Regions from separate parts of the Sporosarcina sp. P19 genome, predicted to be linked through region 2. Evidence: riboswitches for the same ligand, from Rfam matches in the RefSeq annotation. Region 2 holds a riboswitch; each other region holds the start of a gene.
The links. Region 2 has a riboswitch for cobalamin ahead of CSV74_RS11930 (ribonucleoside-diphosphate reductase subunit alpha). Riboswitches for the same ligand answer to the same signal wherever they lie in the genome.

Region 1: linked by a shared signal. The riboswitch ahead of CSV74_RS09450 (hypothetical protein) and the one ahead of CSV74_RS11930 (ribonucleoside-diphosphate reductase subunit alpha) in region 2 are both predicted to bind cobalamin.
Region 3: linked by a shared signal. The riboswitch ahead of CSV74_RS07295 (DUF4430 domain-containing protein) and the one ahead of CSV74_RS11930 (ribonucleoside-diphosphate reductase subunit alpha) in region 2 are both predicted to bind cobalamin.
Region 4: linked by a shared signal. The riboswitch ahead of CSV74_RS13890 (DUF4430 domain-containing protein) and the one ahead of CSV74_RS11930 (ribonucleoside-diphosphate reductase subunit alpha) in region 2 are both predicted to bind cobalamin.

Annotation. Positions count from the first base shown of each region.
Region 1 covers NZ_PDYR01000007.1:92,914-100,574, reverse strand. Annotated here, with positions in the region: gene CSV74_RS09455 (MATE family efflux transporter) at 1-884, shown strand, start outside; cobalamin riboswitch at 1,034-1,224, shown strand; gene CSV74_RS09450 (hypothetical protein) at 1,475-1,696, shown strand; gene CSV74_RS09445 (ABC transporter permease) at 1,745-3,688, opposite strand; gene CSV74_RS09440 (ABC transporter ATP-binding protein) at 3,678-4,439, opposite strand; gene CSV74_RS09435 (sensor histidine kinase) at 4,543-5,547, opposite strand; gene CSV74_RS09430 (response regulator transcription factor) at 5,544-6,233, opposite strand; gene CSV74_RS09425 (YqhG family protein) at 6,340-7,119, opposite strand; gene CSV74_RS09420 (DEAD/DEAH box helicase) at 7,133-7,661, opposite strand, start outside.
Region 2 covers NZ_PDYR01000011.1:13,660-21,320, reverse strand. Annotated here, with positions in the region: gene CSV74_RS11945 (succinyl-CoA:acetate CoA-transferase ScpC) at 137-1,657, shown strand; gene CSV74_RS11940 (ribonucleotide-diphosphate reductase subunit beta) at 2,386-3,423, opposite strand; gene CSV74_RS11935 (flavodoxin) at 3,402-3,839, opposite strand; gene CSV74_RS11930 (ribonucleoside-diphosphate reductase subunit alpha) at 3,827-6,049, opposite strand; cobalamin riboswitch at 6,210-6,386, opposite strand; gene CSV74_RS11925 (alanine/glycine:cation symporter family protein) at 6,848-7,661, opposite strand, start outside.
Region 3 covers NZ_PDYR01000005.1:33,015-40,675, forward strand. Annotated here, with positions in the region: gene CSV74_RS07285 (YhgE/Pip domain-containing protein) at 1-1,984, opposite strand, end outside; gene CSV74_RS07290 (TetR/AcrR family transcriptional regulator) at 2,024-2,593, opposite strand; gene CSV74_RS07295 (DUF4430 domain-containing protein) at 2,741-6,163, opposite strand; cobalamin riboswitch at 6,282-6,469, opposite strand; TPP riboswitch at 6,611-6,709, shown strand; gene CSV74_RS07300 (ABC transporter ATP-binding protein) at 6,795-7,565, shown strand; gene CSV74_RS07305 (ABC transporter permease) at 7,562-7,661, shown strand, end outside.
Region 4 covers NZ_PDYR01000015.1:11,802-19,462, forward strand. Annotated here, with positions in the region: gene CSV74_RS13870 (ABC transporter ATP-binding protein) at 1-376, opposite strand, end outside; gene CSV74_RS13875 (energy-coupling factor transporter transmembrane component T) at 349-1,218, opposite strand; gene CSV74_RS13880 (DUF4430 domain-containing protein) at 1,219-1,773, opposite strand; gene CSV74_RS13885 (prenyltransferase/squalene oxidase repeat-containing protein) at 1,783-3,618, opposite strand; gene CSV74_RS13890 (DUF4430 domain-containing protein) at 3,637-5,682, opposite strand; cobalamin riboswitch at 5,838-5,979, opposite strand; gene rpmJ (50S ribosomal protein L36) at 6,230-6,295, shown strand; gene CSV74_RS16785 (hypothetical protein) at 6,384-6,539, shown strand; gene CSV74_RS17170 (hypothetical protein) at 7,557-7,655, opposite strand.

The DNA.
Region 1 (7,661 bases), on a different contig from region 2:
ACACATTTAGTATTTTCGTACGTAACGATGGTGCACCGAACCTTTCGATGGCTGGGTTAATTGTGACGTCGGTCGTCAACATCATCTTGAATTATGTGTTCTTATTCATTTTGGATTACGGTGTTGCCGGTGCTGCAACCGCTACAATTATTGCATCCTTTATGGGCATGTTAGTACTACTCGCCCACTTCTTTAAGAAAAACAATAACTTAAAATTGATTCGCTTAAAGTTCAATAAAAAGCTGTTCCTAGCCATTCTTTTCATCGGATTTCCGAGCTTCCTTTCCGAGTTGGGAATTTCCTTCTTTACCATTACACATAATATTGCGTTCGAACGGATGGCCGGTACAGAAGGTGTTGCGGCATTCTCTATTTTAAACTATGTGCACAGTGTCATGCTTATGCTATTCCTCGGGATGGGTGGTGCCATTCAGCCGCTGATCAGTTATTATCAAGGCTCTGGTAACCGTATAAGGATGAAGGAAACCGTTAAAAAGGCCACTCTCACAGTGGTCATCGCGGGTGCTGTGTTCTTCCTTGTCGGACAGTTTGCAGCAGGCCCTATCGTGTCTATTTTCGGAGACTTCACACAAGCCGTCAGGGATTTGGCTACTACTGGAATTAATCTATTCTTCTTTGCCTATTTGTTCACAGGTACGAATTTTGTCATGATGACTTATTATCAATCTGTCGGCAATGTACGGATGGCCACTTGGATCACCGCTTCACGTGAAATCATCGTCATGTTGATTTTCTTGATGATCTTGCCACGCATCTTCGGATTGAATGGTATTTGGTTATCCATTCCCGCTTCTGAGCTTGTCGTATTTATTGGCGTGTATTTATATCAAAGGAACGCTACTCGACATTCGTTAATCGGCTAGGCGTTGGTCTATAGAACAGTACAGAAACATAAATCATTGTTCTAAGCAGCGCGTTCCATAGAATTAGTGTGAGTACGTGTTGTAGTAGAGAATGTTGCACTATTTTTGTTCCTTTCATCAATAAGAGTGCTATACTGAAAGAGCAACTGAATATCGTGTTAGAGATAGGTGCGTTTATTTTTCTTAAACGCTTAAAAGGGAAATCGGTGAAAAGCCGATGCTGTCCCGCAACTGTGAGTTGGAGTATAATTCGTTACCACTGTTTCACCGTGAGGGAAATGGGAAGGTGAATTATACGTTGAAGACGAGCCAGGAGACCTGCCTAGATCAGTACACACCAATACCCTACGCGGATAGGAGGTGTCAAGTGCGGCTTATGAAAAATTACACACAAGCCGACGTACGAAAAAACGGAATCAGGACATTCATTAGGTGGCTTCGATATAGTTTCTATCGATCCAGCATATGTGTATTTCCTGCCGAACCGTTTAATTCGTCACGGCTTCCCACTTAACATTCTTCCAGGTATTTACCGGAAGGATGTTTTTTATGTCAACGAATCCATACAAACACGATGAGGAGAATGAATTATGCACAATCAAACAATTGATGATTTTACAAACTTATTAAAGGACACATTGATGTCGGATCGAGTGAGCACTCACTCTACTCCCCTTCCTATACTAGTGGAAAATGTAAAGAAACAAATTGCTGAAGACACTTCAAATGACTCTGCAGAAAAAAGCAAACAACTAGCTAATTTAGATAAAGCATATCAAATCGTAGTTGCTGAATTAGTAGGTAGTAACTAATTCGTAATAAAACACCCCTGACCTTAATGTGTCAGGGGTGTTACTATGTTATAAAGAATCTTTAATCACACGCTTATAATTCAATACGGAAAGCAAGCCAAATATAGAATAAAGCGCTGTGTATATGAACATCACAATAATCGTGGGCGCCAGCATTTCAGTACCGAATAAGAACCAGCCGGATTTCACCGCGAAATAGCTGTGGAAGAGACCGACGACTAACGGAATACCGAAATTAAATAACTGCTTTCGTTGAACCCCTTTTAGCAAATCTGTTTGTGTATAGCCCAGTTTACGAAGAATAGTGTAGTTCGATTTTTCATCTTCACTTTCGTCCATTTGTTTAAAGTATAAGATACAGCCAGAAGTGACAAGGAAAGCGAGGCCGAGGAATCCCACGATGAACATGATCATGCCTGCACCTTGCATTTGTTTCGTTCTTTCCTCAAACTTCGATTCATGTCCTGCCCAGTCGTTTATTCCCAACACATTAAATATATCATTCGCTTTTTCTAGATCATTCTCATTCTCGATATCCACTCCATGATATTCCGTAAATTCGGATTCTACGGAAGGATCTATATCTACATTCATCTGCTGGAACACTTGATCATCCACTACCGCGACTACAAAACCATAGGTTACACGTATGGGCAAAACAACTACCCTTTCTGTCCCTTCCAGTGTTAGATCATACTCATGCTCTTTGCCTTGGAAAACGACTTGCTGATCTTCTTTGAATTTCATGAAGTTTTCCGTTAAATTATCAGAGTTGACGAAGAGCACTTCCTTTTCTGCTACGTCTATCTCCGGTAATCCTTTATCACTAATAACGATCATTTCTGTATCGGTATAACTTATATCTTGACTATCCCCACCGGCAATAGATAGTACTCTCGATAAATCAACAGGTGTATTCAATAGATCGATAGCTGTCTCTGTATAGGCAATGCTTTCACTTTCAAGCGCCTGTGTAAATTCCATTGCACGCGTAGTATCAGGAATAGTAAAGTCGGCCGGAATAGTTCGCTCTACTGACTTCTCTACTGAGTAATACGAAATATAACTTAAAGAAAGTAATGCAATGGATAGCGCAGATACCGATGTAATAATCATTAATAGAAGAGAATTCGATTTCATTCGAAACATAATTGAAGAGAGAGACAGCACATCGTTAACGTTCAGATATCCTCCTTTACGTTTACGAATCAGGTTAAAGATAAAGCTAACGGAGCCTTTATAGAACAAATACGTTCCCATGACGACAGAAGCTAGTATGATGATCATCACCAGAAATAGCTGTTCGCCTAGGAACACACTACTGAATAATCGAGATGATAAATAATAGCCGAATACAATGAGTAGAATACCGAACACACCGACAACCGCCTGGAATACTGTCATCTTTTTGACCCGCTGTTGCGTTACGGTGGTTACACGGAACAAAGATAATATACTTTGTCGTTTAATGAATAGCGCATTCATGATCAAAATCAATACAAAGATTACTGCAAATACGATCAGCGTTTGAAGTAATGCTGCTGAAGAGAAACGTAAAGTTGCAACATCCGTTACACCAGTGACCTTAAATAGAATGAGCATGAGTAATCGTGACATGGAAAATCCTAAGAGTATCCCTATAACGAGAGAGCCGATATATAACACGAAATTCTCTACACTTAAAATACGGAAAACGGTTCCTTTCGTCATCCCGATCAATTGGAATAATCCAATCTCCTTACTGCGTCGTTTAATGAATAGATTGTTAGCATATAGCAAGAATACAGACACGATAACAATTAGAAAAACTGAACCTGTTTTAATAGCTGCAGCACCTTTCACTCCTCCTGTTGCATCGTCCAATGCTGGATCAAATTGCAGAGTTACAAATGAAAAGTACAAGCCCACGCTAAAAACCAAAGCAAAGATATACACATAATAATGTTTAAGGTTTTTCTTGATATTGCGGAAAATCAGCTGATTAAGCGTCATGTTGCACACCACCCAACACACCTTGCGTTTTGATGATGTCATTAAAAAATTCGTTACGCGTTTGGTCTCCTTTATTCAGTTGCGTGTAGATTTGTCCATCTTTGATGAACACTACACGCTCACTAAAACTTGCGGCGAGAGGATCATGAGTAACCATGACGATAGAAGCATTTCTCTTCATATTGAGATCACTTAGTTTGTTCAACAAATCGGATGCCGCTCTTGAATCAAGAGCACCAGTTGGTTCATCCGCAAAAATGATGCTTGGATCATGGATAAATGCTCGTGCGGCAGACGTTCTTTGCTTTTGACCACCTGAAATTTCATTTGGATATTTAGTAGCAATTTCGGAAATACCCAATTCCTCCGCCACTGCAAGAAATTTTTCATTGGCTAGTTTTCTTGATACTTTCTGCACCGATAGTGGAAGCAGTATGTTTTCTTTTACTGTTAACGTATCGAGTAAGTTATAGTCCTGAAAGATGAAGCCCAAATGACGTTTTCGGAATTCCGCCATTTGCTTTTCTTTCATATCGTTGAGGTTCTGCCCTTCTATGCTGATCGTTCCCTGGCTAACGCGATCAATGGATGAAAGGACGTTCAGGAGAGTTGTTTTGCCCGATCCCGATGCCCCCATGATGCTGACGAATTCACCTTTTTGTACTTCAAGGTCCAACGCGCGTAACACTTCCTGTTTATTAAATTTATTGCCATATATTTTATAGATTTTCGTTGCTTGTAAAATTACCATATCCATCACTCCTTGTGTATTCTATCTTAATCAATGTTCAAATTTTTCTCCTGTCTTTGATATGACAATTAGAAAAAGCATGTGACGATACTGTCACATGCTTTTACAGACGCGCTATACGTATCATTTCGTTTTCTTTTGCAAAGATCAAAGAGAACCGCGTACCTTTTCCTACTGTTGACTCTACTTTAATCGTAATCAAGAGAGATTCTGCTACTTGTTTTGCTAAGTACAGCCCCATTCCTGTAGCCGCATGATTTTGATGGTTTGCTGTTCCAGTGAAGCCCTTATCGAATATACGAGATAAGTCCCTCAGAGCAATACCCTGCCCAAAATCTTCGATCGATAACGTGGTGATACCACCCTTGCTAGTACACCGGATACGTATGTCCGAATCCTCACTGTATTTCACCGCATTCGTCAGCAATTGCCTTAGAATGAAGCCAAGCCATTTTGCATCGGTCAATACTTTTTCTGCTTCCAATGATACATTAAAACCAATCCGCTTTTGCATACACCATTGCTTTAACGATTTTATCTCCTGAAATAACAACTTTTGTACATCGACCTTTTCAATATATAAATCATTCTGGATAAATGGGATACGCTTTTGATGTAGTTGCTGGTCGAGTAACAAATGGATGCGAAGCCACTCGAACATCAACTGTGATCGAAGCACAGGATCTTCCGTTCGTTCGATCATTAATTGCAGCGTTGTCAGTGGTGTTTTCACTTCATGTATCCAATTCAACATGTCATCTTTCTCTTGCTCTAAACTGATTTGCAATTCATCCAATCGTTTTTTAAACACGTGTATTTGTCCGGAAATTCTTTCCGAAGAAATGGCTTCGAAAGGACTGGTAGCTTCAGGTATTGCAGTAAGATCAAATGACGGTTCTACTGTTTCTAAGCATTTATAAAATCTCGTTTCTTTTCCATAACGCATAACAATAAATATAACGAAAGACAAACAGGATATGAATGTTATATAGACAGTAGACAAGAATGGAATACTCGTGTCCAAGTAACCCATTGCTAGAACGAGTAGTTGCAAGAAGATGAAGAACAGTACCCAACTCACACGTTCTTTTAGAAATATTCGTATCATAATTGCTTTTCCTTCGCCATATACCCTTGCCCCACTTTTGTTTCGATTACATCTACCAAACCGATCTCTGCGATCCGTTTACGTAAACGGTTGACATTGACCGTCAGCGTATTATCGCTGACAAATCGTTCATCATCCCAAAGGCTTGTGATGATTTCTTCTCTTGATACAATTTCATTCTTTCTCTCTATTAATACTTTTAAGATGTAAATTTCGTTTTTCGTCAACTCAATAGTCCCGTTCTCATTGGTAAGCGTACCTTTGACAAAATCTACAGCGGCTTCACACCACGTTTTCATTTCCAAAGTCTGATCGATACTATAGTTATACACACGGCGTAAAACCGCTTGAATCTTTGCGATCAATACGTCAAAGTGAAACGGCTTTTGAACGAAATCATCGGCTCCGAGTTGCATCGACATCACCATGTCAGTCGGATGATCCCGCGAAGACAGAAAAATAATTGGGACATTCGAATGTGTTCGAATCATCCGACACCAATGGAATCCATCGAACTTTGGTAATTGAATATCTATAATTACAAGATCAGGTTTGATTTCGGTGAATTCTTGCAGTACATTTCCAAAATCTCCGATCCCCGCCACTGAGTAAGACCATTGCGTTAACCGTTCTTTTATTTCCTCAAATAATGTTTGATCATCTTCGATTAGCATAATTGTAAACAATGAACTCACCACACTTTTCTTCGTTGCTATTAGTTTATCCTATAAACAGTCAGAATCAAAACAGCGCGCAAGTGAAAGCAGATTCACTTGCGCGCTATTTTGATTTCTATTTCAAATAAAATAAGCCACCATTTACAACATCCACTGAAATCCGTGGCTTAAAACGTTCTTCCATTGCCTGCTTCTCCATCTCATAACACTCAGGTTTAGGTTCTTGTCCTTCATAGAAATAATCTAGTACCGCCTGGTCTTTCCTCCATCTCTTTTCTGCTTCCTCCACCCACGTTAGATCTTCACCTTCAATTACTTGTGTGATCACAGCATCTAATCGATCAAGCGCGCGGACAGGTGTGATGATATAAGGTAAATGAAATACCTGTTCAGACGATTGGTCCGATAAATCCAGCATACTAATAGTTTCCTGGAACTCTTTGACGACTGCCCCCGTCATCAAATTGATACCTACTGAATACAACATCTCCTTCGTTTGATGACTGGTGAATGACACTTTATAATTTACACCAACCCATGGAGTCAGAACCACTTGGTTGTTAGTACCCACTATACGCTCATACATTTTCACAAACTGTCCCATTTCTTTCGTTACTTGAAATAATTGATGCAGACGCGGTGACCCAAGGTGGATTACTTCCCCTCTCATCCCATTATGCAACTGCTGCATATCTGTAATTAGCGTTAACTGTGCCGGATTCGGTATCTCATTGACGCTCTCTATATACCTCCAATAAAAAGGGCGGTTCATGATTCTTTTATCCATATCGATGGTTAGTTGCACGGTTAGATAATGTTCATTTCCATGAAGTATTTCACAGTCATTCTCCTTGAAGAATCTGTGAAGGTACGTATGGATCTCTGTCGAATGCATAAATTCTCCTCCTTCACACAGACCGTTCTTTCATTTCCAAAATATCATCTAGTTCGCCTACTACTTGTTCAAATGTCTCAATCTTTCCTTGCAGCACTTTCATCACATGATCATCAATCGTTTCTTTCACGGCAAGATTATAAATCTGTACGTCGTGTTCTTGTCCCAACCGATGAACACGTCCAATCCGCTGTTCCAATTTCATTGGATTCCAAGGGAGGTCGTAATTGATGACGTGATGGCAAAATTGCAAGTTAATTCCCTCTGCTCCAGATTCTGTTGCGATCAGCACTTGTGCTTGTTGCTTAAACAAATGCTTAATCCATTCACGGCTACTTTTGCTTAGCTTTCCATTGAAAATGACATTCGATATGCCATTCGCATACAGATAATCACTTAGATACAACTGTGTCATCCGATACTCAGTAAAAATAATTACTTTTTCATTCGCTTGTATGATCAGTTCCGTGGCCTTTTTTGCTTTTGAATGAATTGATAATTTCTCTAGTTGTCCAATGACTTCTTCCACATGTGTAATTTCT
Region 2 (7,661 bases):
ATCTGTAATTTTCATAATTTTAAGTGTTTTTCTTGAATGAGTGGTAAAATTAGTATAGTTCTCATAATATTAAGTTGATTTTATTTATATAAATGATAGAATTATATACAAAATGAAAGGTAAGGTGGATGATACCGTGGCAAACGAATTAAATAAGGTACTTCGTTGTGAAGCACTGAAAGACAAAATTGTTACAGCAGAAGAAGCAGCGTCTTGGATCGAGGATGGAATGTCTCTAGGTCTGAGCGGATTTACTTTGTCCGGAGACGCGAAAGCCGTACCATTGGCATTAGCAGAACGAGGAAAAACTGAGGACTTCAAAGTAAACGTTTTCACTGGCGCTTCTATGGGCCCGAACGTTGATGAATTGATGGCCAATGCAGACGTAATCAATTTACGCGTTCCTTACCAAGGCAACCCAGCAATGCGTGGCAAAATCAACTCAGGTGACTCATTCTACATCGACCAGCACCTTTCCCATACAGCTGAATGGATTCGCCAAGGCGTAATCGGACCCGTTGACTATGCAATCATCGAAGCGGCAGCTATTACAGAAGACGGATCAATTATTCCGACTGGTTCTGTTGGTAACTCTCCGATTTTCGTTCAAGAAGCGAAGCATGTCATCATCGAATTGAACGTCAACGCGCCTATGGAGTTTGAAGGCTTACATGACATCTATATCCCAGATGCTCAAAACCAACGTAAAGAAATCCCTATTTATAGTGCAACAGATAAAATCGGTACACCAGGTATCAAAGTAGACCCTGAAAAGGTTGTCGGAATTGTTCTTACGGAGCAAGGTGATATTCCTTCCCCTATCGTTCCTCCAGACGAAGAGACACAAGAGATTGCAAACAACTTGTTGAACTTCTTCCGTGACGAGATCAAATTGGGCCGTATGGATGAAACGCTAATGCCTCTTCAATCAGGTGTTGGTTCAGTTGCGAACGCAGTACTTGACGGTATGAGAAATTCCGAATTTAAAGATATCGAAGTATATTCTGAAGTACTTCAAGACGCAATTTTCGACTTGATCGATGATGGCGTAGTGAAATTCGCTTCTGCTACTTCATTGACTCTATCTAAAAAGCGTTTGGACAGCTTTGAAGATGATATCGCTAAATACCGTGATAAGCTTGTATTCCGTCCACAAGAAATCTCAAACCACCCGGAAATCATCCGTCGTTTGGGTATCATTTCATTCAACACAGCGCTTGAGCTGGACATCTACGGAAACGTGAACTCTACACATGTTAGCGGAACACGCATGATGAACGGGATCGGGGGTTCTGGTGACTTCGCTCGTAACGCGCGCATCGCAATTTTCGTTACGAAGTCTTACGCAAAAGGCGGAGACGTGTCATCCATCGTACCTTTCTCTTCCCACGTGGACCACACAGAGCACGACGTAGACGTAATTGTTACAGAACAAGGGTACGCGGATCTTCGCGGCTTGGCTCCAAGACAAAAAGCTGAGTTGTTGATCGAGAACTGTGCTCACCCTGATTTCAAGGAAGAACTTCGTGATTATTACAACAGAGCATGCGAACAAGTGGGCGGACAAACTCCACACATCTTGGAAGAGGCTCTATCTTGGCACGTGAATCTTGCGAAGAACAAGACTATGCACAAGGTTGCAGAAGCTCAGAAGTAATTTTATAGGAATGACATGACCAAGCGGACTTCGATCTGCTTGGTTTTTTTGTGTTGTTTTGTGTTGTTGTGTTGTTGTGTTTCTTGTTTGGTGAGGCTGGTGTGTGTGGGATGGCTATGTTGATTGAGGTGTTAGGTGGGTGCTTTCTGGCGGGGATTGAGCGGTTTTGTGGGGGGATTGAGCGGATAGCAGAGTTCATTGAGCGGATACATGGATGGATAGAGCGCTTTCGGGGATTCATTGAGCGATTGGGAAGATGTATGAGCGGATAACGCGGAAGTATGAGCGCTTGGCCAGTTGTGTGAGCGGATAAATGGGTGGATAGAGCGCTTTTGGGGATTCATTGAGCGGCTGGGAAGATGTATGAGCGGATAACGTGGAAGTATGAGCGCTTGGCCAGTTGTGTGATCGGCTCACGTCCAAAGATGGACACAGCTGATCGCTATGATGGACATTGAGCGGTTAACTAGGAAGATTGAGCGGATGCCAGAGTTCATAGAGCGGATAAATGGATGGATAGAGCGCTCTCGGGGATTCATTGAGCGGTTGGGAAGATGTATGAGCGGATAACGTGGAAGTATGAGCGCTTGGCCAGATGTCCGAGCGGCTCCACTTAAACAAAACCACACTTTAGTTGATCGTAAACGAAGAGCGTTGATCGACAGTACCCTCCCCCTTCCCACACATAAAAAAAGAGGAACCCATAATGGATTCCCCTCCCTTACTTATTACAAGTCATCAAAGCCGTTCAAATCGCTAGTCTTCACATACTGACGGCTAGTTTGTTCGAAGAAGTCTGTTTTCGTGTCGTCGAAGTTATCGACGTAGGCGCGGATCCACTTCATTGGATTATCGGTGAATTCTGGATAGATTTCGCTTAAGCCGAGCATGCGCAACATTTTGTTCGCGCGATACTTGACGTAGCCTTCCATCTCATCTAGCTCCAGGCCATCGATTCCCGCTAATACATAGCGACTCCAGATGACTTCTTGCTCGACGGAGTGGCGGAATTGGTCATAGATCCATTCCGTGAATTCATCTGTGTTGTACTCTGGATTTTCAGCCAACGCTGCACGGAAGATGTCGCTGATTGCTTTACCATGCTGCAGTTCGTCGCGGTTGATGTACGAGATCATCGTGGATGTACCAACCATTTTCTGATGGCGCGCTAAGTTATAGAAAAATGCGAAGCCGCTGTAGAAGAATAGACCTTCTAATAATGTCGTGTACACCATTGCTTTTAGAACCGTTTTGATTGTTGGGTTTTCCGCAAACTCATTGTAAACGTCTACGATTCGTTCATTTCGCTTCATTAGTACTTCGTCTGTACGGCCCATTTCGAAGGCTTCCATTTGCTTGTCCAAGTTCGTGACAGATGAAAGTACGTACGCGTAGCTGTGATTATGTTCGCTTTCCTGGTCTGCAATTGTCGCCATAATCGACTTGACGGAAGGATCCGTTGTGAAGTCTGCGATTTTCATTGCGATGACGGTTTGCGGGCCGTCGAGTGTAGCCAGTAGGCCGATAATTTTTAAGAATGCAGATTGCTCTTCTTTTGTCAGGCTTGCGAATTGCTTGACGTCTTGTGTCATGTCGACTTCATTCGCCGTCCAGAAAAGAGAACGGATTCGCTGACGCAATGTATAGAAATGAGGGTGCGCGATGTCGTTCCAGTTCAGGATGCCGCTTGCTTCCCCACCGAAAATAGCTGTTGCCTTATTCGGGTTAGCAGGATTCAGTACTTTTACTCTTGTAAGTGTCGCCAATGTTCGAGCACTCCTTTCGTCCAATTCGTAACGCTTTGTTCTTGCATGCCGCGTGGGCTTTGCTCAATCTTTAATGGTTCAAAAGGAGAATGATAAAATTTCGCGAGCTTGTCTGCTGCCTTGCAAAATAGATCATCGCCGCCAAACTGTGTATCCCCTGTGCCAAAAACGTAGACGAGATCGGGTTTATAGCCGACGTCCGCCACGAAATCTTTGACTTCATCCGGCGTTGCCCCTTTTTCCCATGTGAATGAACCGATGCACAACGCGTCGTATTCTTTAACGTTTGGGATGACACCGATGCCGATACGATAAGTATCGACTTCGACGCCTTCATTTTGTAAACTTTCCGTAATCAATTCCGCTACTTCCTGCGTGTTGCCACTCCAGGATGCATAGGCGATTAAGAATGACACCACTCGCACTCCTCAATCTCAGCTGCGGTTGAACGCATATAGTACGTTGTTTTCATTCCTGACTTCCATGCCTGCAAGTGCAAGTCCAAAATAACGGATGCGCGGATGGAGTTTGGTACATAGATGTTGAATGAAATCGACTGATCGATGTGCTGCTGACGAGCGGCGTTTTGCTTAATAGACCAGCGCTGATCCACGATGTAAGCGGAACGACGGTAGATGTCATACGTGTTGTGATTCAAATCCGGTGCGATGACCGGTAATTTATAGTCTTTCTTCTCTTCATGGTAGAACGGCTTGAATACTGGGTCAATTGACGCTGTGGAGCCTGCGATAACCGATGTCGAACTGTTCGGTGCGACTGCCATCAAGTAGCCGTTACGCATACCGTTCATTGCCACATCCATGCGCAGTTCACGCCATTTATTGGAATCGTATTCGCGTTGATCGAAGTATTCGCCCGTTTGCCAATCCGAACCATCAAACAATGGATACGCGCCTTTTTCTTTTGCTAATTCCATTGATGCTTTAATTGTCAAATACGCGATATTTTCATATAACTCGTCTGCAAAGTCCACCGCTTCATCTGATTCCCACTGAATGTTTTTCAATGCGAGTAAATGGTGCCAGCCGAATGTGCCGAGTCCAATTCCACGGTAGCGTGCATTTGTGCGTTGCGCTTGTACAACCGGGATTTGGTTCTGATCGATGACGTTGTCGAGCATACGTACTTGAATTTTGATCAAACGGTCTAGTACGTCTGCTGTAACAGCTTTTCCAAGGTTAATCGATGACAGATTACATACAACGAAATCGCCTGGCTTCGTGCGTGTGACAACCATATCGTCTTCAAGCGTTACGGATTCATGTGTAGACGCTGACATATTTTGGAGTATTTCTGAACACAAATTACTAGAATAAATCATTCCTTCATGCTTATTCGGATTCATACGGTTTACTTCATCACGGTAGAACATGAATGGCGTTCCTGTCTCCAGCTGGCTACGCAGGATCCGTTTCATGATTTCAATCGCTGAAACCGTCTCTCTTGATAAATCTTCATTGCGGACACATTCTTCATACTTCTCGCGGAATGTTCCTTGTCCTTTTGTTTCATCATAGAAGTCTTCCAATGAATAGCCCATTTTCGTGCGGACTTCATGTGGATCGAATAAATGCCAGTCTTCACGGGACTCGACTTTCTCCATGAACAAGTCCGGCAAGCAAACGCCTGTGAAAATGTCATGTGCACGCAAACGGTCATCGCCGTTATTGAGCTTGAGATCGAGGAATGTGAAGATATCTTGATGCCATACGTCGAGATACACCGCCACGGCACCTTGACGTTGACCGAGTTGATCGACGCTGACTGCTGTGTTGTTCAGCTGTTTGATCCATGGAAGAACACCGCTTGACGCGCCTTCGAATCCACGAATCGATGCACCGCGAGAACGAACTTTCCCTATATAGACGCCGATACCGCCACCGAATTTCGACAAGTTCGCGATATCCGTATTGCTGTTATAGATCCCTTGTAATGAATCATCCACTGTATCGATAAAGCAACTCGATAGCTGACCGTGCATCTTGCCTGCGTTCGATAATGTAGGTGTCGCAACCGTCATGTACAAATTGCTCATCGCCCAGTACGCTTCGCCGACTTTATGAATGCGGTCTACTGTTTCGTCCTGCATTAACGTCATCGCAATGATCAACCAGCGCTCTTGCGGAAGCTCCACTGACTGTTTCTTAAAGTTTACCGTTACATAGCGGTCTACTAATGTTTTTAATCCAATATATGTGAATAATAGGTCACGAGAAGGATCGAGTAGCTTACCGATTTCCTGAAGCTCGTCCTGGCTGTATTTCTCTGTTAGAACGGGTGTATATAACCCCTCTTCCACCAAGCGTTCTACATTTTTCGCAAAATCGGTATAGACATCCGCTCCACGCAATGCTTTTTGCTTTGCATAGACGTCGAACAAATAAATACGCGCCGCTACAAACGTCCAGTACGCATTTGCTTCATCAATACGGCTTAAAGATTCTAGCACCATCGCGTTCGTCCACTCAGTTGCCGAGCTCGCCGGGTGACGCTCCTGGAATTTCTCACTCGCTTCGATCAACGGCTCGATTTGCTTCTTGCCGAATTCCTCCTGTAAGTTTTCCATCAATAAATTAAGTCCCACAGATTCTTGAATTATAGCCATTATATCCGCTCCCTTTAGTGAATTAATTCGGTTATGTACTAAATAAAAAAGCTCCCAATAAAAATCGGGAGTCGTCGATTGACGCTTAGTAGATTGCGGAAAGTTTTAGGCAGACTGAAAAAAGACTGCTTTGTGCTTTCACTCTCCAACCCCGAAGAATGTTTTGCTGAGATGACTGGCAGGTCTACTGGCTGGCACATCGTTCTTCCATCTTTCCTTCCCGCCGTAGCAGTGGTTTTTATAAGATAGTCGTCCGTGCCCTCAGTTGCGGGGGCAGCTCCGTTAGTGGCGGATTCCCTTTTAAACTTCGTGGGTACCAATTCATCTAATTGCTGTTAAACACTATATATAGTGTGTTAATTCATATATAACCCTAACATGTTGTGTTCAAACATGCAAAACAAAAATCGAACCGAGGTCCAGAATCCTTCTTCTGAACTACGATCCGATTTTTTATATTCAATATTTTATAGTATATCAAACTTTTTACTTCTTGACTAAATTGATTGTGTGAACGTTTTAAATTAGATAGTGAAAACTAAAAGTGGAAGGGATGAGGGCTCCAGCCGGGGGACGCGTTCCGAAGGGCCCGCGGCGAGCCAACCAGTTCGCTTCGCTCTCTTTGGTTGTCTCTCCTGTCGGGCTGATCCTTCCGGAGTCGCCCCCGTCTTCCGCCCTCAACCTACTTTCTAACGTAGACCACCTAGAAACTTCACTGTATTTTTAGTACCAGTTCGAAGTCTTAAGAACATAAGGCTAAAGTTCAAAACATAAAAAGCCCTAGATTATCTCTCAATATCACAAGCGATCTTCCGCTCTTTCAGCTGTTTCTTCCCAACATTCTGCGCCTTTTAGTTCAGGAATGCTGGCTGATTTGAAGACGGGATTTCTGCCGGCTCTTCGTTGTTTCGTGAAGTCGTCGAGTACTTTGAAGGCGATTTTGCCGAGTAGCAGAATGACGATTAGGTTAATGATAGCCATTAGTCCCATGAAAAGATCGGCCATGTCCCATACTACTTGTACTTTTGCAATGGCTCCGAAATATACCATAGCAAGTACGAGAACTTGGTAGATTCGTTTCCATACGACGTTAGCATTGATGAATTCAATATTCGTTTCGCCATAGTAATAGTTTCCGATGATAGAACTAAAGGCGAAGAACATGATCGCAACGGCGATGAAGTATGGTGCCCATGCGCCGACTTGTACGGCCATGGAATTTTGTGTCAAGATGATCCCGTTTGTTTCACCTGATTGATACAAACCGCCGAGCAAAATAATGAATGCTGTGGCAGAACAGATGATAATCGTATCGAAAAACACACCTAGACTTTGTACCAATCCTTGTTTTGCCGGATGCGATACGTTCGCTGTAGCGGCTGCGTTGGGCACACTACCCATACCTGCTTCATTGGAGAAGAGACCGCGACGTACACCTTGCATCATCGCCATCCCGATTCCGCCACCCATGACTTCTTTAATTCCGAAAGCATGCTCGAATATTAAGACAATCAAGCCTGGAACTTCTGTGATATTTATAATCACGATGTATAGGGCTACTAAAATATAGAAGGTTGCCATGACGGGTACGATGGTCTGTGTTACTTTGACA
Region 3 (7,661 bases), on a different contig from region 2:
AGCCGTCAACGGATGAATTGGCAGATGACAAGCTGTCTTGAACCGTTTTGATTCGCTCAATTTCAGCAGACAGTTTATCCGAATGAATGAATTTCTCAAGATCTGTTAAGCCATTGTTAATGGAGCCAATTGCCGAAAGTCCATTATCAATCCGGCCAACCATTTTTTGAAGAGCACCGATCGTAACCTCAGGATTTTCCGCTGTCTCTAGCAAACCTGCGAGCTTCTCATCAATTTCTGTCTTCGATGCTTGGAGTTCATTGAACCGATCGCGCAGTCCTTCATCGAAAGTTTGTAATTGTTTAATCGTATCTGCAATCGCTTTTTGGCTATTTGCATCAAATTGATTCCGTGCATCTGCAATCTTTTGCTGACTCGCATGTAGCTGTCCTTGAAGTTGATTCAACAACTCGAGGCTCGGTTTTTCCCCTTTATTGATGGCAGCTTGCACTTTATCGATGGCTTGTTTAGTCGACGATAACTGATCACGTAACGCGACGAATCGTTGTTGCAGACCGACAATTTGGTCACTGCCCGTCACATTACCCGCAGCTTCTAAAACGGAAATCACCGAATCCACTTTACCAATCTGACTTTCTATCGCAGTGGAAATACTGTCGAGTTGTTCTTGGTATTTGCTGAAATCAATGGATTCACGCTTATCAATCAAGCCTTGAACGACTTCCTGCGCATTGCCATTCACTTCGGTCCCACGATCCAATAAGCCCGTGATATTCGCGGAAAGCTCATTCAACTGCTTCATAAGCTTTTGAGTTTGCGGGGATAATACATTTTCGTAATTGCCTTTAATTTTATCCATATCTTCAGCGAGTTTATCCGACAACGATTGTGTTTGCGTAATTAAATCGGTTGCTGGATTTTTACCGCTCTGCAAATCGGAAATGATCGTTTCCAAATTCTTTTTCAGACGGTTTAAATCTGTGGCGCTCTCATTCAACGAACTCTGCAAATCTTTAATATTCGTTGAGTCTTTTAGATTCTGATCCTGTTTTTTCAAATAATCGTAAATATCATCTAATCGTGCATTCGTATCTTCTAATTTGTCTTGCTTATCCCGTAGCGAATCGACAATACGATCGACGTCTTCACCTTTACCTGACAGCTCACTCGTCAAATCGGGCACTTTGCGGAATGCTGTTTGTGCACTCTCCAAGTTAGACGTGATGACACGCAATGTGTGATCCACGGTCTTTTCATTCTCCTGCAACTTACTAATCAACCGTGCGTTTAACTTTTTCGCATTGGCATGCACTACATTGACGTCGTCAAGCACGACATCTACGCGATCAATAGAAGTATCTGCAAAATCCAAGCCTTTATCTACCATCTGTAATTTCGAATAAATATCTGGAATGTCATATTCTAATTGATAAATTAAATCACGTAGCTTTTCGATATTCCCACGATTGTCTTCAAGTTCTACTCCCAGATTATTAAATACTTTGATGACTGCTTCATTCGCTTGTTCAACGAATGTTTTATCGATATTTTCTACTATTGCAGATGCACCTTTCCCCGCAACTTTCGGGGAAATCGCATTAATTTTTTCATTGATATAATAATCTAATGTCGGCTTCTTCATATCGTCGGTGACGACACTGCTTAAATTCTCCGAGAAGTCTTTTGGAATGATGATCGCAGCATAATAATCCCCGTGCTTCACGCCTTTTAACGCTTCGTCTTTCGTTACGAACTGCCAGCCGAGATCATCGTTATTGGTCAGCGAGACAATCACTTCATCTCCGACATTGAATTCTTTGTCCTCAATCTTTGCCCCTACGTCTTCACTGACGATTGCGACCTCCACACCTTCTGTATTGGAATACGGATCCCACGAAGCGAGGATGTTCATCCAAGCATAAAGGGAAGGCAGAAAAGCAATCGCCGCAATGACAATGAGTGCTGCTTTATTCTTGAAGATATTCCGGAGATCCCGTCTGACTATAAACCATATTTTATTCATTTCGTATAAACCCTCACTCTACATTTCGTCATGCGCACGTCAAACTAACAAACTGGAGAAGATCGTACCATTCAAAATGTCCGTTATTTGCTTCTCCGTCAGCTGTTCATCATGTGTTTTTGACCAATCATTAACTAGTGCTAAATAAGATCTGAATAAAAGGAAAGCAATCAGTTCGCTGTTACATGGCTTCAATTCACCTTTTGCGACACCGCGCTCAATCTTTCCTGCAATGAATTTCAATATTTCCTTCTCTATAGAAGTTAACGCATCGCCTACAGCAGGTGTACGCAACTCTTTCTCTTCTTCAATTAATTTAATGAATAGCTGATGCGTCTCGCGAAACTCCAGCAACTGCATAATACGTGCATGGGCATTTTCCTGAAAAGATGCTCCTTCTTTAGCAGTTCGTTCGGAGACGTTTTTCATTTCTTCAACCATTTTCCAAACAATCGAATGAAATAATTCTTCTTTATTTGAGAAAAATGTATAGATTGTGCCCTTCCCCACATTCGCAATCTTCGCGACCCGGTCCATCGTTGTCGCTTTATATCCGAACATCGAAAATGATTTTTCAGCTGCCAACATAATTTCTTCTCTGCGATCCATTATGACACTTCCTTTAAAAGTGACCGAAATACCATTTCAGTCTGTTAGTCATTATACTACATAGATTGATGAATGAATGCAAGATATTGCACAAAAAAACTATCATACAAGCCATATGGTAATGACTTGCATGATAGTCTATAATTTTCATTCAATCACGAATACTTTTCGAATAGGTTCTTTAATCACTTCTCCATTTGCTGATAGTACATCGGTAATCGTCAAGTAGTATAGTTCACCTTGAGTATATCTAGTACTTGGCTTGATCTTTAACGACTTTCCATCTTCTCCAAGCGTTGTAGAAACCTGAACGATTTCGCCCGCTGCATTTCGAACGACTACTTTTTCTAAGTTCTCAGCATCATTCTGTAATGCACCTGAAAACTTAATATTCCATTCTTTCGTTGCTTCAATTTTACTTACCGTTTCGAAATAATTATACAGTTGATCATTATTGAGCACTACCGCTTGTACTATTCCTGCAGGCAGTTCAAGACCTTTTAGCGCATCCAGTACTTCGCCCGTCTCCCCAATTTGAACGATCATAATTCCGTCTACCACTTCTGTTTTCTCTACTTTGGCAGGTTGGAATTCCCCTGTCTTTTCATCTTTCAGTTGAATTTGAAGCTTTCCATCCGTAATGGTTGCTTTTACGTTTTCAGGTGCTTCGACTGAGTGTTCAGGTGTAGGATTCCAATCATCCCCTAAATCTGCACCCAAGTTCGTTGTATACTGCCAGCGTAAAATATCATCCTTCTGTAATTCATAAATTCCTGCACCATACTGCGGGAACTCCCCATTGACTGAATACATCCAGCCGCTAAGTGGTCCGCCATCAAATTCACCTAAATTATTTATACTCTTCACGTAAATAGTTGGACCTACACCAGTAAATTTGATTGGTATGGAGAGATTTTCTACTTCACGTTTTAATGCCGTGAATGCCGTATCTCCAGATTCAATTTTCAACTGTTTCGGGCTGATAATATCCCCAGTCCCCATTGTCCGTGTTTCTACAGAAAATGTTATATACTCCGGTTCAACTGGCGGCTCTACATTTCCCACTTCAGAAAATTGTTGCCATACGGATTTACCCGTTTTAACTTCTTGTAGGGCAATTAAGGATTGTTCTACTGCTTTCGTATTGACCCATTGATCAGCAGGTAAAGTAAAGGCAAATGCACCATTTTTCGTTTGGAATTTGCTTAATGCATCTAAGGGCAATTTCCCGCCCTTTTGCCACTTGTCCGATGTAACGTCTTCTCCTACCGCAACAAGACCTGAAATGACTGTCGCAATACTATTGGAATTTTCTCCCCAAGCGCCCCAGCCAGCTGTATCAAGTTGTTGTTCGCGCAAGGCTTGTTTTGCACGTTCAATTGCTGCATTCGCTGCACTATCATCTTGATAATTTGCTAGTGCCAGCAAGACCATTCCCGTTATATCGGGATCCGCTATGTCTGCCGCCTTTAATGAAAGTGAAAAGCCACCCTTATCTTTTTCTTGATTTAATATATGTTGTAACGCTTTCTCTTTTGTTGTGTTATCCCATGTTCCTACATCTTGTCCACGCTTCTCACCTGTATCTAAAGCGAGCATCGCCCAGACGTGTTTATTTATAGCACCGATCGATCCGTCTGTTTTTTGTTGTGCTGCTAGCTCTGCATAAAGATTTCGTTTAGTTTCCCATGCAGTAGATGGATCTTTTCCTACTGCTAGCAAACCGAAGATATAGCGAATATGATGCGTATCTGCTTCATCTTTCTGTAATCCTGGATCTTTAGTGAGCCAATCTGGTAATTGTGCTGTACCATCGCTTAATTGTGAACTAGACGCACCCAATGCAACCAATTCTGTCCAACTAATTCCAGGCATACCCCATCTAAAATTATCTTTATTATATCTCTCCACTTCATAGAAACGTAACGTATCCGCAAGCATATCGTCTACCGTACGAATAACTTCTGGTATAGCCGGAGTATTATTTGCAGTAGTGTTTACATTCGACTGCACTGCTTTAGCAAGTCCAGTTATTGATAACGTTACATTTGGTACTTCGCCTTGCACATGTAGAAGTACTTTCTGGTTACTATCAACTGTAACGGAGCCAACTGTTAGGTCACTGTTACCTACAGTCCAATTACTAGCATCTGAAGCCGCTTCCGTAAACGTATCCCCACTTAATTTGATTTCAATAGTCGGATCCTTGTCGCCGACTTTCAATTTTGTCATGGATTTGAGAACTGCATTACGTTTATAGAAAATATGAATCTTATCATTGTCGTTTACTGCTTTATCGATAAATGAAGTAGATGATTCTTCATTTACATCAACAACCCACTGATCCGTGCCATGTAAGCTTCCATTTTGAACGTTGTTAATCGATACAAAATTTTCTCTCAGTTGATCCAGCTCGTAAGGAATATTTTGTTCTTTTAACAACTGTTCAACAACTTGTACAATCGTATCGCCTGTTTCGAATGCCACTGCAGTATTTGCAAGAATCGGTGCATCTACCCCATCGACTTTCACGTTGGCTGTAGGTTGTTCTGCTTTTAAAGCAATTCGATTCCAAACAGAACTTCCTGCTTTAATATCCGCCAACGCAAGTAAAACTTGTTCTGTTGCCATTAAATTAGCACTCTTATCAGTCACTTTCCACTTATAAGACCCGTCTTCAAACTGAAAACCTTTTATTGCATCTACTACTGTCTGATCGCCTACATGCCACTTTTCTGCTAGTATATCTTCATTTACTGCAGCTAGACCCCAAATCGCTGTCGCTGTGGAGTTGGCATTATCGCCCATTCCAAAATTACCTGGAGAATTAAACCCACCCGTCGTTAAGTCTAGTTGTCTAGCTCGTAATAAATCCTTCGTTCTTTCAATAACTGCATCTGCCGCTTCTTCCCCTTGATAAGTAGACAACGCGATCATGCCCATACCTGTCATATCTGGATCGGAAACTGGACCAAAGAATGAATATCCACCATCTTCATTTTGGTTATCGAATAAGAATTGTAGCGCTTTTTGTTTCTTATCTGTATTCCACTCACCTAAGTCGGCTCCTAGACGTTCGCCTGTATCCATCGCAAGCAAGGCCCACATATGTTTATTAATGCCGCCAAATGAGCCTGTCTCTTCGTTTTGTTGCGATGCTAATTCTGCATAAAGATTACGATTCGTTTCCCATGCATCTGCTGGATCTTCGTTCATTGCGAGTAACCCGAAGATAAAGCGAATATGATCTGTACCATGATGTATAGGTTCTAGATAATCTGGATCTTCTTTTTGCCATTCTGGTAATATCCACTCGCCATTATTCAGGTCTTCACCTGCTGCGTAAAGTCCTACTAATGTTTGCCACGAATCCAATTTCATTTTTTTGTTTTTATAAAATTGAATGGTTTTAGCTAATAATTCTTCCACATCTGCCTGCTCGGCAACCGTTGCTTTGGTTTTCTCTACTCCTGTATCAACCGCTTGTACTGTTGGAGTTAAAACCGACAACACCAACAACAAACTTAGCAACACAGAGAATGTCTTGCTTACTCGACTACCTTTCCTCAACGACTCCTACCCCCTATTTTTCTCAATAAAAAAATCCCGCCTCCGGAAAGAGACAAGGATGGATGCGTGTTTAGACATACATAATACAACACAACATACACACCTTTTCCCGGAAGGCTGTAAGCATTGTATTATGGTAAGTCTCCTGACTTTTGGATACGAACGCAACTTCAACCTTCCCAGTATAAATACCAGTGGTTGTCTGAAGTTACTTTCCAATTACAGTGGCCGGACCGTTCAGGATTTTCACCTGATTCCTTTTTACGTCTTGCAAACTAGCAAGACACCAAAATACGCTATAAACTCCCCTTAATCATAATGAGTCGACAAAACAATTGCAATAGCGAGATTTTTGACGTGTAGAATATTTTCCAACCTCCTATAAATGACCAATTTATTCCTTTCCTATCTTGACTATCTTTTCAGACTATGTAACGATAAGATATGGATAAACACTAGGGGTGCTGTTGCTGAGAGAGGCGTTCGCCTTAACCCTCGAAACCTGCTCTAGATAATGCTAGCGGAGGGAAGTGGACATATGACGGATTTCGACCGTACTATGCAACCGCTTCGCACAGAGAAGTGGTTTTTTTGTGTGTATTTTTTGAAGAAATGAGAAGTGGTAAGAATGATGACGAATAAGGTTTTAGAGTTTACGAATGTATCTTTTCATTATCGAGCAACCAATGCTTCGAAACCAACTGCTATTTTTGATCAAGTCGATTGGCATGTAAATGAAGGCGAATTTGTCAGCATCATTGGACCAAGTGGTTACGGGAAAAGCACGTTGTTCCGACTAGTCACCGGTCTAGAAAATCCTGACAGTGGTGAGATTTCATTGAACGGAGAAGTGACAACGAAGCGGTTGGGCAAAGTCGGCTATATGCCGCAGCAAGACTTACTTATGCCGTGGCGAACGATTCTTGAAAATGTCCAATTACCAGTAGAACTTCAAGGCGATAAACCTACTGCCGATCAGATCATCCAGCTACTAGCTGATTTCGGACTGGCAGGCGAAGAAAACGCCTATCCTGGAAATTTATCAGGTGGGATGCGACAACGGGTTTCCTTTTTACGAACGATCCTGACCGGCTCCAATGTTTTATTGCTGGACGAGCCATTCAGCGCATTGGATGCAATCACACGGCTGACGATGCAAGAGTGGCTGATCGATCAATGGCAGAAGCTCGATAAAACGATCGTCTTCATCACACATGATATCGACGAAGCTTTATTTCTATCCGATCGCATCTTTGTACTAGCTGAAAGACCAGTACAGACGATTCGCGAAGTCATCGTGCCTCTTAGCCGACCACGTACTATGCGAGACTTGGCACGGCCCGAACTGATGGAACTGAAGGAGCAACTTATTAGTGAGCTTCGTTCGGAGGCGCGGCTATGAAGAAAATCACTTCGTATAGTTGGTCTATACTTTTCGTTTCGATTTTACTGGGCCTATGGGAAATTAGCGCACGTCTTTACGACAAAAGCTTTCTCT
Region 4 (7,661 bases), on a different contig from region 2:
AACTAGCCACTTCAGCGATTTTCCGCTGCATGTCTTCCGTCGACACGCCCATATTCTCGAGACCGAATGCCAACTCCTGCCACACTTTCTCCATGACCATTTGTTCATCTGGATTTTGCATCATGTAGCCAATCGCAGTCGCCGTAGTCGACGCAGGCAGATCATCGATTTTTTCACCGTTGAAGTACACCGTGCCACTTAGTTTACCGCTTGGCCGCATTTCCCGCTTCAACATTTTCAATAACGTAGACTTTCCTGAACCAGTTGGACCGAAGAGTGTCACGAATTCTCCGCGCTTAATACAAAAGGAAACATCTTGCAACACATGGTGCTCTTCATAACGGAAGTTCAGATTTTCGACTGTAAGTATCGCCATTTGACACTCTCCTTCGCTTCATAGATAAACGGTAATAGCATAAGCAAGCCGATGATGACGTAATGCCCTGCACCTAGTGTCTGCTGACTGATCTCGGGATAATAGTGCGTCCTGTGCTGCGAGAAGTACCCAATATAGTAAAGAAGAAATAACACAAGGCCAATCGTCAACATTCCGTCTCGTTTCGTGAACCGCATCACTCTATACTGCGTTCTCGCTTTCGTCATGCCATACCCCCGTGCCTTCATAACATCTGGCTTCACGAAAACAAACTCCGCTGTCTGAACGAGCGTCTGGCGCCACAGTGCGAACGCGCGGCGGAATTTTTCCACTCTGCTGTTTACTTTGTAATAGCCGATTCCGCGTTGTGCCATTTGCTTTTCATGCCATTTCGTTTTGAATATCGGAATGAAACGCCACAGCATGGAAACGAGGATGCCGAGGTTAGCGGACACTCGTGTCAGTACGGCAAGCACTTTATTCGTCGTAAAAATCTCGAAATAGTTCTTCGTCCAAAAACACGTGGCGACAACGGCACCTGCCAGGACAAGTCCTTTCGTTACCGCTTCAAGCGTCACCGCGTGGTCATTGAGGAAAAACAATGGGGTGAAACCGTTATGTACATACGATGGATAGGCTGCGGCAATTAGCAGGAAGACGAAAAAGTAATAGACCACGTCTTTACTTGCGGTCCGAATTCCGTGCAGCATGAAGAAGTACAGAATGCTGCCGATCAGAGCAAGCGCCACGATGATCGGATGAAAAGAGCTGAACATCGTGACAACAACGACTGTAACGTAGACAAGTAGCAATATAGGGTGAAAGTTTGAGAATGCGCTCATCTAGTTTCCTACTTTCTTTGATTTACGTATATAGCCCTCTAGATCTCTACCTACATCACATGTGTAATGAAACTCTACTTCATCGCCGTCTTGCAGCTCGTATTGACTAACACCACGGCTCGGGAATTCGCCGTTCACTTTGTACATCCAGCCACTTAACGGACCACAATTGAACTCATATAAATAATTAATGCCTTGGACGTAAATACTGTTGTAAATATTGTAGTCAGCTCCTTGGTACTCCATCGGGATGCGGTGATGACGTGTCGCGCGGTCGAGTAAATCAAACGCGGTATCGCCACTACGCAGCACGTACTCCGTTTTTTTAAGGATCTCGCCGTCTGGTTCTACATATTTCTCAAGACCCGGTTTCAGCTTGTCCATCGCGTCGAGAACGGTGTCACTGCGTATTTCAAGCGTCACCGTCTCCGAGTCTTCCGTAATTTCGTCGATATGGGTCAAGTAATACTCTTCCACGGATTGAATCTTCGTTCCCGTGACGAGCCAGCCGACGATAAAGAGGATGAATGCTACAACTAATAGATCTTTCTTCATTATATCCCTCTAATCTCTTTGACGCCTTCTTTTTTGGATTCTACTCATCACTACGATGATTAAACCTACTGCAATGATTCCGAGTACCCATGAAATGCGCTTCGCTCTCACAGCATTGTCAATTTGCGTTTTCGATTTTTTGAGGTCTTCATAGTTCAAGACCTTTCCTTGATCATACGGAGATAGCGCGTTGAATCGCTCGAGAATCGCATCGACGTTGTCTCGGTCTTTACTTGTTAATTCATTGAATGGATACAGTTGATCGAGCACCATATCATTAATGCTCTGAATCTCGGCTTCCATTTTCTCAATTTCTTCTTTGTACTCGTATAGCTGAGCCAATTCCTTTTCAAAGTCGCCTTTATTGTCTGCTTGTTCGAACTGATCGATCATCGAAACGACGTCAATATAATGCTCTGTCGTCAAGGGTGTAGAAATCGCATCGATTTTTTCTACATCTTGTTCGGTAATATTTCGTGGCGCGGTTTGCTCCTGATAGATCGGTGCAATCGCGCCATTGCCTTTCGTATTAATTTCATACGCTTCGCTGAATGCAGGAAGATCGAGTTGGATCGATTGCTTTGTTGCAGCTTCCGCGAGTTTATGGAAGTTGTAGACATAGGAACGCTCCTCTATAGGGAAGTTTTCATATGTATCGAGCAATTGCTGGAGTTGCTTGGCGTTGGTCTGTTCATCGATGTCCTGAATATCTTCCATCAATGTAAGCATTTGCTGCTTCATCTCTTGCGGGTTTTCAGGACGGAAATCATACATCGTACGGTAGCCGTTTTCGAGTCGGTAGAGCGACACCAGCGCATAGAGAACTTGCTCCGAAGCCATCGAGTTCGATTCATCCGGTAAGGAAGAAGGATTATCCGCGTTATACGTTTTCGCGTGGACAAAACCTCCGTCTTCCATTTGATAGTCCATAATGAAATCGAGCAACGTGTGATCGCCTTTTTTAAAGCGTTCGTCTTCATCGGGATGGATACCGAGCGACGTCAGCGCAACGAGTACTTGTGCCGCACTTTCGACGTTGTCGTCTTCTTGCGTGCTGAAGCCACCAGTTGATGTTTGCATATCCGATAACTTTTTTAGTGCTTCGTCGACAATCATGTGAATCGTTTTCGTAACATTCTCACCTGTATCTTTTTGTGTATAAGTGAACTCTTCCATGCTTTGGTAATATGGCGCGAGCGCTTGAATTGCCATGGCGGTCATATCAGTTTCTGCTTCGTCTTGATAGAACGAAAATCCGCCATCTTCAAGTTGCAGTGAGATAATTTCTTTAATGATCTCGATTCTTGTCATGTCCGCGTCATCCGGCACTTTATAACGCATACTGTCGAGTGTGATCAGCCCCCAGATCCAGCCGTTGATACCTTGTGCACCTAGAGATGTTTTCATTCCACGGTTATACGTGCCGTCCGCGATCAAGTTACTATCCCCAACCGCCGTCGGATCACCGCCAGCTGCCAATATCGCCAATGAAATCCGGTGCCATTCCGTCGCTTTCATATCGCTGAGTTGATCTTTCGTTTTATAGCGTTCTATCACATTGTTCTTGATGACCGCGAGATACGCCTGGTAATCGTCAGGATAGCCAATACGGCCGAGGCCTATCGGATACCAGTCACCGTTCGTGTTCCCCGCATGCGCAAGAAACGGCTTGCTCAGCAATGGGTCAGAATCTGCAATATTCTCATCTTGTTTTTTCCACGCAATAATTTGTTCAATTGTGTGCAGCAATGATTCTTCACTTTCAGGTGTCGCGAACGCAACAGACGGCAGGAGTACCGCCGTCATTATCACGACTGTCACTAGCCATGCATAAATATTTCTCATTCCGTCACTTCTCTTTCCTTACCATTCTTTATTCCAATTCGCTCCGCTTTCACCTGAACTGTCATGCCCGCCAATATCTTTCCCATAATGAAGTGTGTAGCGAACTCGCACCACATCTCCATCGAGGAAATACGCATCCGAGAATCCATAGTTCGGGTAATCGCCATTGACGCTATACATCCAGCCGGAGCCGTTAGCGAAATCGAATTCACTTAGGCTGTCTGGTGAGTAGATGTCCCGATTTGAAGTGGTGGACACCTTCTCGACTACTTCCCACAGATCATCAGGAATATGGAGTCCGTTCAACATGCCTGGCTTACTGACGTCGCGCAAATAGAAACTACTGTCGAGGTTTCCAGTTTTACCGTATTCATAACCATTATTGCGCAGTAGTTGATCCAGAATATAGGAACCTCTTTGGCCTTGGTGTATATCCATCTTCGTCGGTTTGATGAGATAGGGGATTCCTAATACGGAAGCTTCTAGACTGATAGTTACTTGTCCGATGACACCGTCTTCTGCTGGCGCTACTGATGTAACCGTGAATGTTTCGGTCACCGTGCGCCCTTCATCGTCCCATACTTTAATCGTGACGTTGTTTTGTCCCGTCTGCAATGTCAGTTTATAACTCGTTTTCGAGCTGTCATCCCAGGTGAATGGAATATTTCCCCCATTAACTTGCACTTGGACGTTTTTCCCTCGAATCCGTTCACCTGAAGCGGTCACCGGCCAGACGTTGATCGTCTTAATATCCCCTTTGACCGTGCTACCTGACTTTAGATCGGTCACTAGTTTCGGTGCATCCGGATCGACTTGTGGTTTTTCGTTCACATTCGGATCTTTATAAGTGATTGTGTACTGTCTTTCCAATTGTTCGTCTTGATAATGTCCAGCGACTTTGACAGTATTCGTTCCATTGATCAGCTGCACACGATAATTCATGCCGTCTGACGATTTTACTAGTTGATCATTGACGGTAATCTCAAGGGGTACATCCACTTCATTCGCGGTCGCTTTCGCGTAGAATGAAAACTCTGCGCTATTTGCTTGTTGGTCTTTTAAGTCTGTTTCCAATGAAATAGTGATTTTTTCTTTCTCATAGATCACGGTGTAGGTCTGTTCCTCTTTTTTTCCATGTAGTTGCGCGGTGAGCTTGAGCGTGTTTTCCCCTTCAACTAATGTAGCTGTATACGAACCCCCAGCTAGTGGTTTTAGTTCTTGATGATTACTTAACACTTTCAGCTTCGCGTCTTTTTCCCCTTGCACAGCTTTCGCGGTGAATGTCAGCGTCTCTTCCATCACTGTTTGATCTTTTAAGTCTGTTGTGATGATGATATCATCACTATTTAACGTCACACGGTACAATTGACTGACACGAAGTAGTTTATTGTCGGATTGTTTATAGATAACTTGGAATTGAATGTCATTCGTACCTTCAATGAATGTGATTTCGCCTGTAAAATCATTCAGTTGCTTGCCGTTTAACGTCACGTTCATTTCCTGGGGAATGAGAGAATCGTCCAAGTGGTTTACGGTGACGACATATACCGGATCGGTGACTGTTTCATTATTTTTGATGTTCGTCGTGAAGTAGCGATTTTGTTGATCCGCCACATCGACGATTTCTATATCTGTATTCGTATTCGGCTTTGTTTTTTCTGGTGCGGGTTTGTTGTTGCCCTCAGCAGGTGTATTGGTCTTGTCATTCGTTTTCGATGAGTTAAGTGGTGCATGGGTAGTTCCTAGTTTGTTGAGTGGTTGATTTTGCGGCTTTTCTTCCGGTTTCTCTTGTGACTTGTCCGTATTTGTCAGTTCTTGTGATTTCGATAGATCTTCTGGATTGGCATCACTTTCTATCATCTTATTGGTATCAGTATTGGAAGATTCATCCCCGCCGCCAGCTAATTTCAGCGTAGAAGCCTCTACTTTTTCATTGAAATCAAATGCAGCGGCTTGTTCATTAGAAGTCGTCGCATATGTAATTGTGCTAAATAGCAGCAAAACGATGAGGCTGTAGTAGATATAGTTTTTGTATTTCATGAATGCATTCTTCGTATTTTTCATTCAACTCTTCCTTTCTTCATTATAAAAGGTATACGGTGCGCAATAATATTGAATTCAAAAAGTCCCCACCTCCTGAATGAGATGGGGACCATGTATGTTCAATAATTAAACTGCACAAATTGAATGATACACAAATCACCCTTTACCGGAAGGTGTCATGTTTACATACTTTGGCAAGTCTCCTGACTTTAGGGCACATTTTCTCCCTATTACAGTGGCCGGACCGCTCAGGATTTTCACCTGATTCCTATTTACTCTTTGCATACTAGACAAAGAACCAAAATACTCTATGTAACTGTTACTAAGCATATAGTTTTTGTAATGTAAAATCAATAGACGGTGTAACTGGAGTAGGGTTCTGTTTTTAGCGTTTTTATAACTAAAACCTCTTATTTCCAAAGAGGTTGCCATTAATGCGAAAGCTTTTTCAAATCAATGTACATAATAAATGAAATATAGGAAATCATACTTATATATTCAGTTAAAAGATTGCAGTGCCTAGATGTTTCCACTATTATCACACACCTATATAAAGGGGATAAAAACCATGAAAGTCAGACCATCTGTCAAGCCAATTTGCGAAAATCCCAAACATAAACAAAGTCAAGGCTAATATAGGATGCTCTATGCCAGTCATAAAGAGTATAGGGAACATTAATAGGCGCCTATTCGAAAAATAGAACGTAAAGGGAGATTATCATATGGATAAGAAAAAATATACGGTAGCTGGAACGAATATAGACGAAGTAAAAAAACTTAATGCAGAATCTGGTCTATCCTATAATGAAATTAATGAAGTTCTTAGCAAAGAAATTGAACAGAGAAAAAGATCAAATGCTGCTCAACATAAAAAGTAATTGGCAATATAAAACTTACCAAGTTTCAAATCGTAATTGGTTTCTCTAGATAATTTATCACCATGATCGCTGTATTCGTTTATGTAGTTATCAAAGTGCCTTTCCACCGTTTCTTCTCACTATATTTAATTGCTACAAAAATCAAAGTAGCACCTGAATAATAGACAATATAACTAATAAAACCTTTTTCAAACCTCCATCCTAGTCCCTGCCTATTAACCTAATAAGAACCCTTGAATTGTAACGAGCGGAGCCAATTGAGACGCTGCCAAACATAGCCAGCCGTAAACTTTGCACCATCTCCCATAACAAAAAAGGTCGATAAATATATTTACATTTCACTTACAAACATCTTCGTGTGAAGAGTAATATCCTTAAAGTCTTTATTTCCATCTTTAATTAAATGGTAAATTGTCTGGCCTGTTTCACGCCCAATAATTTTTCCACAAACACTGCCGATTATATAAATCCTTTAAATTTTTATCGCTTTGCAAGGCGAAACAAGGCGGGTCATTTTTTATATCTTGGAGGGAGTTAAATTAACCTCTCCAGAAATACAAAGTAAAGTGCCCCGAACTTACGAAAAGTAAATTGAGATTTTACGAGAAAGAAATCTAGTTATTGGCGACATGAATGAAAGTCTTATCTTTTTTAAAGAGAGTTAGCTATTATAAATTTTCCGTTTACAGTCTCACACTTAAGCAAAATGATAACAAGGACTATTCCTAAATGGAGTAAGCTTTTTAATAAAGAAAATTTATAATTTTGACCAAAAGCTTCGTCATTTGAAAATGCTATAGGGCTGCTGTAACTAGAGCAATCCTGATCAGCTAATCCATTCAGAACTATGTCTATTTTGTATGTCACATGCCTTCCATGTGAAGCTCGCTTCCCTAGATGTCGGGAAGCTTTCATTTTGTCCACTTTTCTTCCGCTTCAATTAGCACTTGATTATAAAGATTTTTTAATAAATCCCAATAGCTATTAATAGATCTAACAGTGGATTTACCTCTTCTTTTAAGCAAACTGCAGAATACCTATCGCTCCTATGAGGCAAAATAAAAAGTTTTTCGAAAATGATCTCGCAGCACGCTCGTCGAGTAAGTTATTTTGCAATCCAAG